3 regions of the Micromonospora sp. DSM 43699 genome follow, and region 2 is predicted to be linked to each of the others. Evidence: riboswitches for the same ligand, from Rfam matches in the RefSeq annotation. Region 2 holds a riboswitch; each other region holds the start of a gene.
The links. A riboswitch is a leader RNA that binds a small molecule or an ion and turns the genes downstream of it on or off. The one in region 2 is predicted to bind cyclic di-AMP.
Positions count from the first base shown of each region.

Region 1 (5,867 bases), on a different contig from region 2:
GACCGTCGACCAGGTCCCGCCAGCCCAGATGGTCGTACGTCCAGGCGTGGTCGAAGCCCCACTCGTCCACCTGCTGCCAGCGCCGACGCGACTCCGACCAGCGCTGGTCGGGAAGGATCACGATGCCAATCCGCATGATCACCAGCGTACGTCGCAGGGGCTGCCCCGCGGCCGGTCGATCCCGCGCGGCGGTTTCCCGTTGGTAGGTAGCGGCGCCTTCCGTCGGGTAGGTGGAGGTTCCCCGCGTCAATCACGCCGAAGCTGGTCGTCGGCCGACGACAGGGCCTCCACGCGTTCGTCCTGTACCTGGATCTCCTGCCTGGACCGGTGTGCACCAGGGTTGTAGATCTCGTCGATGGGGCCCATCAACCTCGCGCCCACGCCGCTACGCCGGACACAAGGCCAGCAGGCGAAGATGACTACCGGCCCTGCCGACCAGGGGGCGTCACCCGCCCCGCTCGCCGGTCCGTACTGGCACACCAATGCCTCGATGCGCCCTGGTTGACCTCGGAACATCGAAGGCCCTGCCCAGGATTCGGGTCCTGATCAGGGCCTTCGTGGTGGAGCGGGTGACGGGAATCGAACCCGCACTGTCAGCTTGGGAAGCTGATGTTCTGCCATTGAACTACACCCGCGAGCGGCATCACTGTACCTGAAGTGACCGGACCCGCGCACCCTGGCACCCCCGCGCGTCTCCGGCGACGGAGTGTCATCGCATCGCCACCACCTGCACGAACGAAACGGTCAGATGTTTCACAGAAGCAACTTAGGGACGTTCTCAAACGTGTCGATCAGTTGTAACGTCACCCCCACGTTCACGACCTCGGTGCGACATACCCCCTGTCACACCGCCAGAAAGAGGTGGGCCCATGGGACTGCGTCCCAACCTGCTGACCCGGCGTGCCGCCGGTGTCGCATCGACGACCTTCGCGCTGCTGTTGAGCACCGCTGCGGTGGGCGTCGTACCTGCGGCTTCCGCGTACTCCGCAGCTCCCGGCAGCGCCTCCTGCGCAGAGCCGACCGACGTCCACGCGGACGTCCACTCCGACGCGCGTGTCCGCGGTGGTGGCAAGAAGGCCGCCCACAAGCGGCACGACCCGAACGAGCTGACCGCCGAGCAGGTCCAGACGCGGGAGGCGGACTTCACCGCGGCCCTGCGTACCAGCACGCTGCGGTCGAAGTCCAGCATCCGCACCGGCTCCACCGAGGGCAGGACGGTCGCGCTGGCCCCGATCTCCGTTCCGGTGGTCGTGCACGTGATCCAGCGGGACAGCACCCGGGCCGGCGGCAACATCCCCGACTCGCTGATCAACGCGCAGATCAACGTGCTCAACCAGGCGTACGGCGGTGCCACCGGCGGGGTGGCCACCGGCTTCACGTTCCAGCTCCAGAAGATCAACCGGGTCACCAACGCCTCCTGGTACCCGATCGTGCAGGGCTCCACGGCCGAGCGGCAGATGAAGACCAACCTGCGCACCGGCGGCAAGAACACCCTCAACATCTACCTGGGCGAGCTGAGCGACGACCTGCTCGGCTGGGCGACCTTCCCCAAGCGCACCCTGGACGTGATGGACGGCGTCGTGGTGCTCGGCGAGTCGCTGCCGAACGGTGCGGCCACCAACTACAACCAGGGTGACACCGGCACCCACGAGGTCGGCCACTGGCTGAACCTCTACCACACCTTCCAGGGTGGCTGCTCCGGCTCGGGCGACAGCGTGTCGGACACCCCGGCCGAGCGCGAGCCGGCCTTCGAGTGCCCGACCGGCCGGGACACCTGCACCGCGACCGGCAAGGACCCGATCACCAACTTCATGGACTACACCTACGACTCGTGCATGTACCAGTTCACGGCCGGCCAGGCCAGCCGCATGGTGAACGCCTGGACCGCCTACCGGGCAGCCGCCTGACCGGCACCCGGTACACACGACACGACGGTGCCGGCTCCGTCCTTTCCCGGACGGGGCCGGCACCGTCGTTTGCAGGCTCAGGCAGCGGTACGGCGGGTGTCGAACCCGTGCCGTCCGTGGCGGGACGGCCGCTGGTCGGGTACGCCCGTGACGGCGGGCCGACCCGCCGCAGGATCCAGCCAGACCTGCACGGTGGAGGGCTTTCCGTCGGGGCTCGACAGACCACCGTGGTCACGGCGGGTGAGCATGGCGACGTCCACGCTGAACTCGAAGAGCCGCCAGTCGACCCGGGGTGCGGCCCGGCCGATCGCGGCCACCAGCTCCACCCGCGCCGGGTCGGTCACCGGCTCGGCCCGGCCTGTCACGTACGCCTCGTCGTCGGTCTCCTCCGACGGGAACGAGTGGAGCGCGTAGCGGCCGTCGCGTTCGAGGTCACGACGCTTGGGCGAGTCGACGACGAAGCAGAAGAGCCCGCCGTCGGTGACCAGCGGGCAGACCGGGTGGACCCGGGGGCCGCCGTCGGCACGGACAGTGGCCAGGTAGCCGAAGCCCGGCCCGTACTGCTGGAGGAGAAGGCGGATCCCGTCGGCGAGTCGGGGCTCGTCGGCGGCGAATGCGGACCAGGATGCCATGCCGCAACCCTATCGAACAGGCGTTCTAAAATCAGTCCGACACGCAGGTGGAACGGCCCCTCTTTGGCCGGGCTGCCGGTCCCGCCCGGACCGCACCGGGCCGAGGGCACGGGCGACGCGACCATCCCCGGGCCGGGGTAGACGGGCGACCACGCTGGGTCACCAGTTCGCCCTCAGGCCGCGGTACGCGGCAGCCTTGGTGAATCGTCTACGTCATCAGTTCGACAGCGGCCGGACCAGTATCTCGTCCCGCCCCGACGATCCGGGCGAGCAGCACCCTGGACACCTCCAGCCCACCCCACCGCCGCGCCTCGGCCCCGACGAGCCCGCCCCGCCCTCGTACCCCCTCGGCAGCCGGGGCGGGCGTCGACGGCCCGGCCGGCGGGTCGGGCCGGGACGCTCGATATGGTGGTCCGATGCTGCTCTCCGACCGGGACCTGGTCTCCGAGATCAAGGCGGGCGCGCTGGCGCTGGCGCCGTTCGAGCCGAGTCTGGTGCAGCCGTCCAGCATCGACGTGCGTCTCGACAAGCTGTTCCGGGTCTTCAACAACCACCTCTACACCCACATCGACCCGGCCGTGCAACAGGACGACCTGACGTCGATGGTCGAGGTGCCGGCGGGCGAGCCGTTCGTGCTGCACCCGGGTGAGTTCGTGCTCGCCTCCACGCTCGAGGTCATCTCGCTCGGCGACCAGCTCGCCGGCCGGCTGGAGGGCAAGTCGAGCCTGGGTCGGCTGGGCCTGCTCACCCACTCGACCGCCGGTTTCATCGATCCGGGCTTCTCCGGCCACGTCACGCTGGAGCTGTCGAACGTGGCCAACCTGCCGATCACGCTCTGGCCGGGCATGAAGATCGGCCAGCTCTGCATCTTCCGACTCTCCTCGCCGGCCGAGCACCCCTACGGCTCCGAGGTCTACGGGTCGCGCTACCAGGGTCAGCGCGGGCCGACCCAGAGCCGGTCCTGGCAGAACTGGCGCACCTGGCCGACCCGCTGAGCGCACCCTGACCGGGGGCACGCCACGTCCGGGCCCCTGGCGGGGGCCCGGACGCGAGTGGGATCAGCCGGGGCGGCCGTAGCTGTGGACCGGTCCGTCGTCTACCCGCTTCATCTTGATCGGCTGACCTGACTGCGACGCGTGCACGACCCAGCCGTCCCCGACATACATCCCGACGTGGTGCAGGTCGGCGTAGTAGAAGACCAGGTCGCCGGGGCGCAGGTCGGCCCGGCTCACCCGGTCGGTCACCTGGCGCTGCTGCCGGGCGTTGTGCGGCAGCGACACCCCGGCCTTCGACCAGGCGGCCATGGTGAGCCCGGAGCAGTCGAAGTTGTTCGGGCCGGCCGCACCCCACACGTACAGCTTGCCGATCTGGGCGCAGGCGAACTTGACTGCTGTGCCGGCCGGGCCACCGGGGTAGCCGGCCGGGCACGGGGCCGGGCGCAGCGGCCCGCCGCCGCCGTTGCCGTAGACCGTGAGGCGCAGCTTCTGCAACCTGTCGATCTCGGTGTTGATCTGCTTCTTCTTCGCCGCCAGCTGGGCTTCGGTACGGGTCAGCTGGACGACCATCTCGTCCAACGGCGCCTTGGTCGCGGCCAGTTCGTCGCGCAGTTCGGCGACGGCCCGCACCTCGCGCTGCTGGCGGCTGGCGAAGCGGTCCAGCAACCCCAGCTGCTCGACCACCTGGCTCGGGTCGTGGCTGCCCAGCAGGGCGTTGACAGTGGACATGTTCTCGCCCTTGTACGCCTGGACGGCGAGTCCGCTGACCTGGTTCATCGCCTGGTCGACCCGGCGCTGCAACGGCGCGATCCGCTTGCCGAGCGCGTCGGCCTGGCGGCGCTTGGCGGCGAGGTCGGCGCGGGTGGCGTTGTGTTGCTCGATGACGGGTTCGAGCTTGTTCCAGTCCTGGTCGATCTGTCGTTCGATCTCGGCGACCGAGGGGTCGGCGTGGACGGGCGTGGCGCCACCGGTCAGCACGACCAGGGCAGCGGTCAGGGCGGTGAGAGTCGTGGTGAAGCGGGACCAGCGTGGGCGCGGCGCGACCGTCTCCCGGACGACCTGGGTCGACCGGCGCGACGGTGGCCGCGGGGCATGGTGTGCCACCGGGCTCGGGGCTCCTTCTTCCTCGACCGCCTACCGGGTTAGCTGACGGGTTCGGGCGGGAAGGGAGCGCCCTACCGCGGTGGTCGCGGATTCACCCCGGCGTACCTGGGTCCCCGGCTCGCCCGGAGGCGACTCGGCGGTGCCGGCCGACGCCACCCCGGGTGGGGCGGACCTGATGCCGACCGACGATTGACCAGAGTAGAGACGGTCGTTATCGATCCGCAACCCGCCGGGCCGGCACACTCTCCGTCCGGAAGCACGCAACCCCCGGCCCGTCGGGGCCGGGGGTTGCGTCTGCGCTGGTCAGCCCGGTCGGCGGAAGCCTGCCACCGGCATGTAGTTGATGCTGGTCACCTGGACCGGCTTACCGGTCCGTGGGGCGTGCACCATCATGTCGTTGCCCAGGTAGAGGCCGACGTGGTGCAGGTCGCTGAAGAAGAAGACCAGGTCGCCGGGGCGGGCCTCGGAGCGCGGGATGGCCTTGCCCTCGTTCCACTGGGCGCCGGTGAAGTGCGTGAGCGAGATGCCGGCCGCCTTGTAGGCGAACTGGGTGAGCCCGGAGCAGTCGAACGAGTTCGGCCCGGTGGCCCCCCAGACGTACGGGTCACCGACCTGCTGGCAGGCGACCTGGATCGCGGTACGGGCGGCGGAGCTGACCACGCCGTTGATCGTCGGGCAGCCGTTCACCTTGACCGTGGTCTTCGGCATAGACGCCTGGAGCCGCTTGATCTCAGCGTTGATCTTGGTCTTCTTGGTCGCGAGGTCCTTCTCCTGCTGCACCTCGGCGGCGATCAGGGTGTCGAGCTTCTGCTTCTCGGCGTCGTACTTGCGACGCACCACGAGCACGGCCTCGACCTCCTTGCGCTGCTCGGCGGCGAGGCGGTCCAGAATGGTCAGCTGCGCGGCGAGGGTGCCCGGCTTGCTGGTGGTGAGCAGCGCGCTCAACTCCTGCGAGGGGCCGGACTTGTAGTAGCGGGAGGCGAGGTCACCGACCCGGCCGAGGGCCAGCTCGCTCTGCAGGGCCAGCGGCTCGATCTTCTTCTGCAGTTCGGCCGACTTCTTGCGGTTGACCTTGAGCTGGGCCCGGACCTTGTTGTAGCTCTCGATGGTCGGTTCGAGCTGTTCCCACTGCTTGTCGAGGGCCGCCTCGATCTCCTCGGGTGTCGGCGCGGCATGCGCCGGCGCGACGAGCATCCCGGCACCGACGGCGACCGCCGCGACCACGGTGA
Region 1 covers NZ_JBTMMT010000018.1:72,027-77,893, forward strand. Annotated here, with positions in the region: gene AC0AIB_RS12305 (LLM class flavin-dependent oxidoreductase) at 1-136, opposite strand, end outside; tRNA gene AC0AIB_RS12310 (tRNA-Gly) at 562-635, opposite strand; gene AC0AIB_RS12315 (zinc metalloprotease) at 870-1,907, shown strand; gene AC0AIB_RS12320 (pyridoxamine 5'-phosphate oxidase family protein) at 1,985-2,539, opposite strand; gene dcd (dCTP deaminase) at 2,956-3,534, shown strand; gene AC0AIB_RS12330 (C40 family peptidase) at 3,598-4,638, opposite strand; cyclic di-AMP (ydaO/yuaA leader) riboswitch at 4,651-4,787, opposite strand; gene AC0AIB_RS12335 (C40 family peptidase) at 4,942-5,867, opposite strand, start outside.
Region 1: linked by a shared signal. The riboswitch ahead of AC0AIB_RS12330 (C40 family peptidase) and the one ahead of AC0AIB_RS08555 (C39 family peptidase) in region 2 are both predicted to bind cyclic di-AMP.

Region 2 (5,867 bases):
CGGTCGCCGCCGCGACGAGCGCCCCGGTGGTCTACTGCCCCACCCTCAAGGCGATGGACGAGGCGCTGGTGCCCAGCCTGCGGGTGGCGTTCTATGTCAACCACGGGGCGAAGAACAGCCACTGCATCCGGTTCACCCAGCTCACCCACGTGCAACTGCACCACGGCGACAGCGACAAGGCGCCCAGCGCCAACCCGGTCTCGGCCATCTTCGACAAGATCTTCGTGGCCGGTCCGGCGGCGATCGAGCGGTACGCGCGGGCCGGCGTGGAGATCCCCGCCGAGAAGTTCGTCGTGGTAGGTCGCCCCCAGGTCGAGGCCATCGAGGTACGCCGGGAGGTGCGGCCACTGACCGCCCCGACCGTGCTCTACACCCCCACCTGGACCGGCCACCACGCCGACGCCAACTACTGCTCGCTGCCGGTGGCCGAGCCGATGCTGCGCCGGCTGCTCGACCGGGGCGCCACGGTGATCCTGCGGGCGCACCCGTACACCGGGCAGAACCCGGCCTCGGCCCGGCAGTTGGCGCGGCTGACCGAGCTGCTCGCCGCCGACCGGACCCGCACCGGCCGGCAGCACCTGTGGGGCGCGGCGGCCAGTCGGGAGCTGAGCCTGACCGACTGCGTCAACCGCTCCGACGCGCTGGTCTCCGACGTCTCCGGGGTCATCTCCGACTACCTCTACTCGGGCAAGCCGTACGCGGTGACCGACCTGGGTGTCGACGGCGACGAGTTCCTGACCCGCTTCCCGCTGGCCCGCTCCGGTTACGTGCTGCGCCGGGACATGGCCAACCTGGACGAGGTGCTGACCGGGCTGCTGGACACCGACCCGTTGGCGGCGGCCCGTTGGCAGACCCGCCGTCGCTACCTGGGCGACTTCCCCGCCGACGCGTACGCCGACGGCTTCCTCGACGCCGCCCGCCGGGAGCTGGAGCCTGACCGCTCGCTGCAAGATCGTGCTCGATCCATGTTGTAGTGGCCTCCCTCGAGAAGGAGGCCACTACAACCATGTCCGAGCGCGACCTTGCGGCCGACGCGCGGCGGGCGGTCAGGCGGAGTAGCCCCGGGTGGCGATCCAGTTCGCCAGGGTGGTCACGCTGACCCAGTACGCCGGCAGCGACGGGTCGGCCGAGTCGGCGATCCGGACGGTACGGCCGTTGTCCTGGTAGCCGACCACGGCGACGTAGTGGCCGCCGGGGAAGGAGTGCCAGCCGCCGTCGAGATCGGTGACGTCCCCGACCACGTTCGCGACCACGGCCCGCTTGTCGGTGACCGTCGCGACCACGTCGGCCCGCAGCCGCTCGGCCTGCGCGTCACTGGGGGTGCCGGCGAACATCCGGGTCCGGTACGGGTCGCCCTTCACCACGGCGTTGAGCACCCGGGTGGTGTCCTCGGCCGAGTTGGTGCCCATCTCGGTGGTGCCCAACTGGGCGGCGAGGTCGTCCTGGCTGCGCTCGATGCCGGCCGCGCTGAGCGCGTTGCGCACCGCCGCCGGGCCGCAGTAGTAGTAGGTGGTCTGCGCCTGGTACTCGTAGCGGAGGACCTTCGACGACGGCGGCTTCGGAGCTGCCACCGTGCGGGTCAGGTCCGGGTTGGCGGTGGCCCTGGTCTTCGCCCTGGTGACCCGGAGTGATGGGGTGGGGCTCGCCGACGGGCTGGCCGTGGGGGTGGCCGACGGGCTGGTCGGGGCGGGGGCGGCGACCCGGGCCTGGGCGCGGGTGGCGACGTCGTCGAGGCGGGGGGCGGTCTCGGCGACGGCGGTCGAACGCTGCTGGTCGGTCGGGGCGTCGTCGACCCCGGCAGCCAGCGCGGCGGCGCCGGTGGCCAGGACGACGACCGCTGCCGAGCCGACCACCAGCTGGTACGGGCGCTGAGTGGTCAGCCGGCGTAGCTGTCGCTTCATGTGGTGCTTCACAGGGTGTTCCTCCACGGGGCGAGGCGGCCGGGCACGCCGGAGCGGCACGCGGCGGTACGCCACGCGCGGATCGGGTGTTCGGCCGCTCGTTCGGTCGGGACCGCCCGACGGGGGCCGGGCAGCTCGGTGGGCCGCCCGACGAGAGGCCGGGCAGTTCGGTGGGGCCGTCCGACGAGACCGGACGGCGGGGGCTGTCGGCCGGGTCAGCGCGTCAGGCGCGACGGTCCGGCGGCACCCCGGCACCGAGGTGGCGGAACTACCGAGGGGGTGGGGTCGTAGTACACGAGGATGGAACTCCTTCCGCTGCCGCCGACCGGGTTAGCTGACGGATTCGGGCGGGAAGATCGCCCTACCCCGGGCCGTGGCCCGCGGATTCACCCCAGATGGTGCGGTGGGTCCCCGGTTCGTGACTCGCACGATTGAGCGGGTCGGCGCGGCGTCGCCTGCTGCGAACGGGAACCGCACCGGACCGCAGCGACACTACTGGCCGGGTTCTCCCTCGCCAAGCCCCGTGAGCTGCGCAAACATGGTCGAGGCGCACCGTTTTCCGGTGCACTCGGGCACCGACTGGCCGCTCGTGGGGCGACCGGGGCGTCCGTCTCGCGGGGGCGACAACCGGACGCTCCGCCAGCAACCACCGATGATCGTCGTAGTCGATGTGACCACCTGTGACCAGGTGTCCGAATCCCCACGCACGGTGACGCCACCCACGCCGGCCCGGATAACAATTCCGCCCTCGTGACGCCAGGCAGCCCCGATGGCCCGGAGCTGGGACCGGACCACGACGCCGGACCACGACACGGGACCGCGACCCCGGACCGCGACCCCGGACCGCGACCCCGGACCGCGATGCCGGACCGCGATGCCGGACCGCGATGCCGCGACGAAGCGGGGCCGTGGTGGCGGTGTCCATGCCGAGCCGATACCGCTACCGGCGCGGCATCGAGCCGATCATCTCCGGTCAGTTCACCCGGGCCGGGTGCCAGCGGGCGGCGGGTGCCGGACGGGCCGCCGACGTCGCGCTGCGGGGCAACGGAATCCGGCCCGGCCGCAGCCGTTGCGCCGCCGCGTACGCCTCGACGGCCAGGGACCGGGCCGCCTCGGCGGCCAGTTCGGCGTCCCGCCACGCCGCCCGTTCCCGCCCGACCGCGACCCGGTACGCCGTACGCCGGTCCCCGCGGACGGCTCGGGCGAGCATCACCTCGTGTTCGACCGGGTGCCGACGCGGGTCCCAGCCGTCGCGGTGGGCGAAGACGTCCCGCAGCCGCTCCACCGACAACTCCCCCCGCCAGTGCGCCGCCACCGCCTCCTGGTGCAGCCACCGTTCCCGGCCCGCGTACTCGACGGGGGTACGGGGGGTACGCGGGCTGGGCAGCGCACCGGCACCGGCGAACCGGCGGGCCACCGTCTCCGCCTCGTCGTACGCCTGCCAGGCCCGGTCCAGGTCGTCCTGGGCAGCCAGCCAGGCCGTACGACGGCGGTGCGCCGTCTGGGCGGCCCCGGTGGCGGCGACGGCCACCTCCTCGGCGTAGCGGCGCAGATCGGCGACCGGGGGCGGGGCGTCGGGTGGCGGCACGACGGCGGCGGCGTCGGTCGGGTGCTCCCGCTCGGGCCGGGCCACCAGGACGGTGAGCCCGGTCAGGGCGAGGACGAGCAGCGCGGACCAGATGGCGGTGGCGGTCGGGACCTCGATCAGGAACTGGGAGAGCACGGTGTTCACGGTCGGCACCTCGCGGGCGGGAAGCGGAAGAGGAGGCCGTACCGGCGGCGGGTCCGTTGCGGAGGACGTCCGGCCGGGCGGTGCGGGGGTGAGGTTCGTCGCACTGGCGGTCGCGGGTGGGCCCCCGCGTGGGCGGTCAGCCCGCCGGGGGTGCCCGTGGGCCGGCGACGGTGGGCAGCCGCCCGGCGGTAGCCCCCGGGGGCGGGACCGGGACGTTCCGCGCGGCACCGGCCGGCACGGTGAGCGTGACGGCGTCGACCCGGTCTGCGGCGACCACGCCGGCCAGGTCGACCCCCTGGTCACCGGTGCGGATGCCGGTGAGGCCACCGCCCGGAGCGGACAGGGCCGCAGCGGCGTCGAAGGACACCGGCGCGTCGATCGACAGGGCGGCTGCGGGCGACCCCGGGTCGGGCAGCACCGGGTCGGACAGCGCGGAGCCGGACAGCGCCGGCCCGGCGACGGCGAACGCGATCGCGACGGCGAGACCGGTCAGCAGCCGGGACAACCAGCGCGCGACCCACCACAGGGGACTGGCGGGCGCGGCCGGGAACATGTGTCCACGCTACCGCCGAGGTGACCGGCCCGCAGCACCGCCGGGCGTGTCGCCGCGCCGACCACCGGGTGCCCCTCGCCCGGCCTGGGGACTTCCGGGAACACCCCTGGTCGGCAGGGGTGGCCGGAGCACCTGGTGCAGTGGGATCAGTGCTGGTCGCGCGGTCCCGCGTACTCGACGGGACGCCCGTCGCGCGACCCGTCGCCGGCGTCTCTCGGCCCCGGCACGGCGGCAGCGCCGCAGGCGACCACGCCGCCGGAGTCGGCACCGCCGGGAGCAGCACCGCCGGGGACAGCGCCCTCGGGTACAGCGCCGTCGGGGGTGGGCGGCGCGGGTGGGGTACGGCGGCGGGGGGCGAGGCGGCGCATCATCGGCGTCTCCACCCAGCGGTGCAGGGCTGCGGCCAGCACCAGGTTCACCACCAGGAAACCGAGCACGGCCAGCGGCCCCGACCAGCCGGGCAGCCCCACGCCCCAGTGCCCGGTGAGCCGCAGCACGGTCATCATCACCAGCACGTGCACCAGGTAGAAGGCGAACGACACCTCGCCGAGCCAGATCAGTGTGCGGTGCCGCCACGGCGACCAGCGGCCCTGCACGTCCGCCCGGGCCGCCGCCGGGATGACCAGGATGTACGCCACCGACAGCAGCGCCGCCCACATCTCGGCCGGGATCCAGTGTGCCGCCACCCAGACGGCCACGAAGAACAGGCTGGCCAGCGGCAGGCCGGGGCCCCGCCAGTGGCCACGGCGCAGCAGCTCGGCGGCGGCGACGCCCAGCCAGAACTCGGTGGAGCGGACCAGCGGGAAGACCTGGGTGAACCACCAGTTGGTGCCCTCGGGCAGCAACTGCTGGCCGGGCCAGAGCGACAGGATCACCAGCGGCACCGCCACCACCACCGCCCAGAGCACTCCGGAGCGGGCCCGCCGGATCGCCGGCAGCACCAGCGGCAGGCAGAGGTAGAAGAACAGCTCGCAGGAGAGCGACCAGCTCACGTTGTTGATGCTGTAGAAGTAACCGGGGGTGGGGTCCCAGGCCTGGACGAGGAAGAGGTTCTCCAGCGCGGCGCGGGGCACCACCGGGTCGGCGAACCACCACATCACCAGCAGCGCCACCGCCCAGGTCAGCACGTGGTTGGGATAGATCTTGGCGAGTCGGCGACGCCAGAAGTCCCGCCGCCGGTCGCCGTCGCGGGCCGACCAGACCAGCACGAAGCCACTGAGGATGAAGAAGAACTGCACCCCGGACAGGCCGAGGGTGAACAACCAGTCGACCACCGCCTTGGCGTCCGGCTGGGCGATGATCCGCATGGTGCCGGCGTGGTAGCCGAAGACCAGCATGGCGGCGATCCAGCGCAACCCGGTCAGCGACGGCAGTCGGCTCAGCGCGGGGGACGCGGTGGTGGGCACGCTGGTCACGCCGGGCACCCTACCGGCACGCCCGTCCACCGGTGACGGGCCGGGGTGGTGCGGATGTGCCGAAGGTGTACGAAATCCCTCCACTGCCTTAACATCGCGGGACCCGTCGGTGTCGGCGCACCCGTGGGTAGGCCGGCGACCCGTCGGAGGCGCCCGGGAACGAGGAACGGAGCAGACTGGTGCACCAGCGGATCCTGATGCGGGCGAAGAAGGACCCGTTCGACGTGCGCGGCCCCGAGGAGGCGTACGAGGGGAACTGGATCGGG
Region 2 covers NZ_JBTMMT010000011.1:94,374-100,240, forward strand. Annotated here, with positions in the region: gene AC0AIB_RS08550 (CDP-glycerol glycerophosphotransferase family protein) at 1-974, shown strand, start outside; gene AC0AIB_RS08555 (C39 family peptidase) at 1,047-1,901, opposite strand; cyclic di-AMP (ydaO/yuaA leader) riboswitch at 2,206-2,349, opposite strand; gene AC0AIB_RS08560 (hypothetical protein) at 2,875-3,633, opposite strand; gene AC0AIB_RS08565 (hypothetical protein) at 3,770-4,186, opposite strand; gene AC0AIB_RS08570 (acyltransferase family protein) at 4,333-5,601, opposite strand; gene AC0AIB_RS08575 (polysaccharide pyruvyl transferase family protein) at 5,781-5,867, shown strand, end outside.

Region 3 (5,867 bases), on a different contig from region 2:
GCCCCGTACGCCGCGCCGAACACCACCGCGAGACCGAGGGCGAAGCCACCCAGCCTGGTCGCCGTGTTCATCGGTTGCCCCGGCCCCCGGCGGGCCGGTGGCCCGTCACGCCTCGACGAGGTCGTAGCCGGCCTCGTCGACGGCGGCGCGCACGGCCTCGGTGTCGAGCGGACGGTCGCTGGTGACGGCGACCCGGCCGGAGGAGAGGTCCACCTGGACGTCGGTGACGCCGTCGAGCGCGCCCACCTCGCCGCTCACCGCGTTGACGCAGTGCCCGCAGGTCATGCCCTTCACCTGGTAGTTCGTGATCATCGAATGTTCCCCTCCCACTCTCCGAACATACCCCCTAGGGGTACCTTTCCCGGCGACCGTAGCATACCCCCCAGGGGTACGTTATCGTGGTGGTCATGACCACACCGAGTACCCCGGTCCGGGGCTACACCACCAGCAAGGACCAGCTGCTGGCCCGACTGCGCCGCGTGGAGGGCCAGGTCCGGGGCATCGAGAAGATGGTCGACGACGACCGGTACTGCATCGACGTGCTCACCCAGATCTCCGCCGTGCAGGCCGCCCTGGACAAGGTCGCCCTCGGCCTGCTCGACGGCCACGCCCGGCACTGCATGCACGAGGGGGCCGCCGAGGGCCGGGCCGACGAGATGGCCGCCGAGATGATGGCCGCCGTCGGTCGCCTGATGAAGCGCGGCTGACCCACCTCCGGTGCGGACCGGGGGGCATCCCGTCTGCGAAGCACCCGCACCGTGACGAGCCGGAGCCCTGCCGGCAGGGTCGACCACGCCGGTCGGCCGGGACGCTGGCTACCATCGTCCGACGACGACCCGCCGCCCGTGGGATGAACCGGTTGGCCAACTGACACGTATCCCGTCCCGGATCGTTGGGAGGACTCGCACACATGGGCGCCGACCACACCCGTCCCGCTCCGTCCACCCCGCCCGGGGTGCGGAGGATCCTCGTCATGACCGTGGTGCCGCTCATCGTCGTCACGGTGATCGCCACGCTGGCGCTCTGGCCGGGTGACACCCCGCAGATCGACCAGGGGGATCAGGTCCCCCGCCACCACGGCACGGTGACCCGGGTGGTGACCGAGGCCTGCCCGCCCGCCCCGCAGACCCCCGACGGCCCGTCCGGGGCGGCAGCCGGTCCGTGCGGCACGGTGACGGTCTCCGTCGAGCAGGGGCCGGACAGCGGGAAGCAGGTCGAGACGCCGATCCCGTCCGGCCCCGGCGCACCGACGGTGGCCGTCGGTGACCGGGTGGTGCTCGTCGCGTTGGCCGACCCGACCGATCCCTCGACGAGCAGTTACCACATCGCCGAGCACCAGCGGGGTACGCCGCTGCTCTGGCTGGTCGCCCTGTTCGCGGCGGCGATCGTGGCGTTCGGCCGGCTGCGCGGGCTGGCCGCGCTGGCCGGTCTGGGCGCCAGCTTCGCCATCCTGTTGACCTTCGTGGTGCCGGGCATCTCCGCCGGGGGCGCGCCGCTGCCGATCGCGATCACCGGCGCCGCGCTGATCATGTTCGTGGTGCTGTACCTGACCCACGGGATCACCGCGCAGACCTCGGTGGCGGTGCTCGGCACGCTGGGCAGCCTGGTGCTGACCGGCGTGCTGGGCACGCTGGCCACCGCCGCCACCCACCTGACCGGGTACGGCAGCGAGGAGGCCACCACGCTGTCGATGTACCAGCGTGACGTGGACCTGCACGGCCTGCTGCTGGCCGGGATCATCATCGGTTCCCTCGGCGTGCTGGACGACGTGACGGTCACCCAGTCGGCCACCGTCACCGAGCTGGCGCACGCCAATCCGGGGTTGTCCCGGTTGCAGCTCTACCGGGCGGCGACCCGGGTCGGCCGGGCGCACATCGCCTCCACGGTCAACACGATCGTGCTGGCCTACGCGGGAGCCTCGTTGCCGCTGCTGCTCCTGCTCACCGCCGACAGCCGGCCGGTGGGGCAGATCCTCACCAGCGAGTTCCTGGCCCAGGAGATCGTCCGCAGTGCGGTGGCGACCCTCGGCCTGGTGGCGGCGGTGCCGCTGACCACCGGGTTGGCCGCGCTGGTCACCACCGCCGGGCGCGGTCCCGCCGACGCCGACCCGACCGGGCCGACACCCACCCCACGCCCCGCGCCCGACCGCGCCGAGGCGCTGGCGGCGCTGAGCGCGCCCCGGCACGGCGAACCGTCCACCCCGGCCCCCACCCGGTGGCCGGACCCGGAAAGGAGCACGGACTCGGCATGGTGACACTCCGCTGCGTAACCGGAGGCGAGGTCGCAGTTGTCGGCCGCGTCACTGGTCACGCCCGGTTATCGGAAAAATACACATTTTGTCGAGTTGTGACCGTAGATCCCCGGTACGACTCTCGGGTAACCTCGCTGCCGGTCACCGCCGAAGGCGCCCACCGGTGCCAGCGGGGCCACCGCCCAATCGCCGTACGGCGAGCCGGGGAACCGAGCACCTGGGGTGAATCCGCGCCAGCGGTAGGGGCCACTTCCGTCCCGAACCCGTCAGCTAACCCGGTCGGCGGTCGACGGAAGGGAAAACTGTGACGGCACCCCTACGCCGCTGGATGACTCCGGCAGTGGCCGTACTCGCCGCCCTGGCGATCGTCGCCGGTCCGGCAGCCGCCCCCGCGGCAGCCGCCCTCAACGCGCCCACCCCCTCCGGGCACGAGGAGGACGAGGAGCCGAAGCTGCTCACCGACGTCATCGAGGCCACCAACCGGGATTACTCGGCGGCGAAGAACCGGCTGGAGAAGTCCAAGAAGCGCCAACTCGAGTACGCCATCGAGGTGGAGAAGGCCGAGCAGGAGCTGGCGGCGCTGGCCCCGCAGGTAAACGAGATCGCCGCCCAGTCGTACCGGACGGGTCGGGTCGGCGCGGTCGCCGCGCTGCTGGAGAGCGACGCCCCGGACACCTTCGTCCGGCGGGCCGCCGCCCTGGACGAGCTGAACATGGTCAACGCCGGCAAGCTGGCCGAGGTCAACGAGGCCAGGACCCGGGCCGAGAACGCCAAGCTCGCCGTCGACGCCGAAGTGCGTGAGCAGCAGAAGCAGACCAACCTGATGGCCAAGAAGAAGACCGAGGCCGACAAGGCGCTGGCCCTGGTCGGCGGCCGGGGCTTCACCGGTGGCCTGGTCAACGCCACCTCGCCGGTGGCCCGCGTCGCCCCGGGCCAGACCTCCGACGGCGAGTGGCGCGGCGAGTCGTGCAGCGAGAACGATCCGACCACGTCGGGCTGCATCACGCCGCGCACGCTGCACATGTACAAGGAGGTCAAGCGGGCCGGCTTCAGCCGGTTCGTCGGCTGCTACCGCCCGGGTGGGCCGTGGGAGCACCCCAAGGGCAAGGCGTGCGACTGGTCGTTGCAGAACAGCGGCTTCAGCCCCTGGCACAACAACGACACCCGGATGTACGGCAACAACCTCGCCGCATTCCTGATCCGCAACGCGGACCGGCTGGGCATCTACTACGTGATCTGGAACCGGCAGATCTGGTTCCCGGCCAACGGCTGGAGCTCGTACTCCGGACCGTCCAACCACACCGACCACGTACACGTGTCACTGCTGTAGCAGTTCATGATCGACACGAGGGCCGCCCGGCTGAGCCGGGCGGCCCTCGTCGTGATCGCGTCTCAGCCGGCGACGGCCGCCGGCTCGCCGGCCGGCGCGGCGTCGGCACCCGGCGTCGCCCGGACGGACCCGGGCACCGTGGCGGTGAGGGCGGACGACTCGGCGGGAGCGTGGGCCGGGGCCACCGGGCGCACCTCACCGGCGGCCAGCCGGTAGGACATGCCGACCACCGCGCAACGCCCGGCCGCCACCTCGGCGGCGATCACCGGGGAGTTGCCGAGCAGCACCTCGACGGTCTGTGCGATGTGGATGTCGACGATCCCGTCGATGTCGTGCACCCCCTCCTGGGCCGCCCGACGCAGGCTGGGCCCGACGGCGGCGACCACCGAATAGAGGTGCCCGGGGGGTTGGGTGCCGGTGCGGGCCGCCTCCCGGGCTGCCTGCACCGCCCCGCAGGAGTCGTGCCCGAGGACCACCACCAACGGGGTGCCGAGCACCGTCACCGCGTACTCGACGCTGCCGAGCACCTCGGGCCCGGCGGTGTGCCCGGCGGTCCGGACCACGAAGAGGTCACCCAGACCCCGGTCGAAGATGATCTCGGCGGCGAGCCGGGAGTCGGAGCACCCGACGATGACCGCGAAGGGGTGTTGGCCGTCGGCGACTGCCGCCCGGTGGCCGGCGCCCTGGTTGGGGTGCCGGGGCGCCCCGGCGACGAAACGCCTGTTGCCGGCTTGCAGCTCGGCCAGCGCCTGGGTCGGAGTGATCGGGGCCATTGCCTCACCTCGGTCCGGGATCGCACCTGGTCACGCCGGCCGGCGGCGACGACGGCCGTGTCCCCACGGTCACACGCAGCGAAAGGTACGTCAAGATTTCGTGATACACGTTTCAGGCGTTGGTCCGGGGGATGTCGACGGCGGGTCGAACGCCGGGCGTGGGCGGACGCGAACACCGGCCGGCGGCGGGCTTTCCGGGTACGGGCCATACGATGACCGGCATGGCAACGACGGCAGGCGGCACCGGGAGCACCCGGAACTGGACGTTCCTCACCAACCACGGTCACGTGCTGCTCGCCATCGCCCGCAACCCCACCGCCCGCCTGCGGGACGTCGCAGGGGAGGTCGGGGTGACCGAACGGGCCGCCCAGGCGATCGTCGCGGACCTGGAGGCCGGCGGCTACCTGCGGCGTACCCGGGTCGGCCGCCGCAACGAGTACACGATCGACCCGAGCGGGCACTTCCGGCACCCGGCCGAGGCCGACCGCCAGGTCGGTGACCTGCTCGCCCTCTTCACCCCCGACCCGGCCGACTCCGACGCCTGAGCGGCAGGTGTCCGCCACCCGGCACCCGGTGGCCCGGGTCACCGGTCCGGTCGGATCGCCGACGCTGCGCGGACGGCCGGGTGTGGATAGGCTGTACGGGTGATCCGCGTAGCTTCCGCCCCGCCCGTCTGGGTGTCGAGGCTGCGCGACCTGACCCGGCTGGCGGTGACCGCGCTGGTGCTCGCGGTCGGTCTCGGTGGGATGTTCGCCACCACCGGCGGCCCGGCCGCCACCGCTGTCCGACCGCCCGTGGTGACCTCCCGGGTGGCTGCGCTGCCCGGCGAAGACCGGCCCGGAAACGAGCGGTTCGCCGACACCCGCCCCGGTGACGAACGGATCGTCGACGAGACCGTCCGGCCGGATCCGCTGCCGGCCGCCTCCGCCGAAGGCTCCACCGCGCGGGCCCCCGAGGCGACGCCGGACCCGGCCCGGGACGCCACCGGCCGACGCGGTCCACCCCGGAGCTGAGCGGCGCGGCACCCCTCGGTGCCCGTCCGGCCGCCGCGAACGGCCGCTCCCGACCGAGATCCGGTCCGGCGCGAGCCGGCCCGGTGGTCCCAGGACCCGCCGCCCACAGCTCCCCGTCCGTCGGGCTTCCGTCCGTCCACATCGTTGTACCACCGTGAGGTGCTGGTAATGCAGACCGTGTTCTCCGCCGTCCTGCCCGATGTCCCCGCCGCCGCCGGAATCTGGCTGATCCTGCTCGCCGTCGCGGCCGTCGCCGTCGCGGTCCTGGTGGTCCGTCCCGACCGGCTCCGGCCGGCGGTGACAGGCCGGTTCCGGGAGGCCGCCCTGCCGACCGACCCGGAGCGCGCCGAGCAGGACCGGGAGCACACCCGGTACGCCGAGGAGGTGGCGGTGGCAGCCGACCGGGCCGGCACCACCGCCGGCCGGCTGCGCGCCGAGTGGTTGGCCGCCCAGGACGAGGTCGAGTCGGCCTGGGCGACCCTGGAGTCGGCCGAGGTCCA
Region 3 covers NZ_JBTMMT010000046.1:739-6,605, reverse strand. Annotated here, with positions in the region: gene AC0AIB_RS21090 (hypothetical protein) at 1-71, opposite strand, end outside; gene AC0AIB_RS21085 (heavy-metal-associated domain-containing protein) at 106-312, opposite strand; gene AC0AIB_RS21080 (metal-sensitive transcriptional regulator) at 408-707, shown strand; gene AC0AIB_RS21075 (YibE/F family protein) at 911-2,254, shown strand; cyclic di-AMP (ydaO/yuaA leader) riboswitch at 2,421-2,552, shown strand; gene AC0AIB_RS21070 (coiled-coil domain-containing protein) at 2,556-3,581, shown strand; gene AC0AIB_RS21065 (carbonic anhydrase) at 3,644-4,354, opposite strand; gene AC0AIB_RS21060 (helix-turn-helix transcriptional regulator) at 4,567-4,899, shown strand; gene AC0AIB_RS21055 (hypothetical protein) at 4,999-5,367, shown strand; gene AC0AIB_RS21050 (hypothetical protein) at 5,536-5,867, shown strand, end outside.
Region 3: linked by a shared signal. The riboswitch ahead of AC0AIB_RS21070 (coiled-coil domain-containing protein) and the one ahead of AC0AIB_RS08555 (C39 family peptidase) in region 2 are both predicted to bind cyclic di-AMP.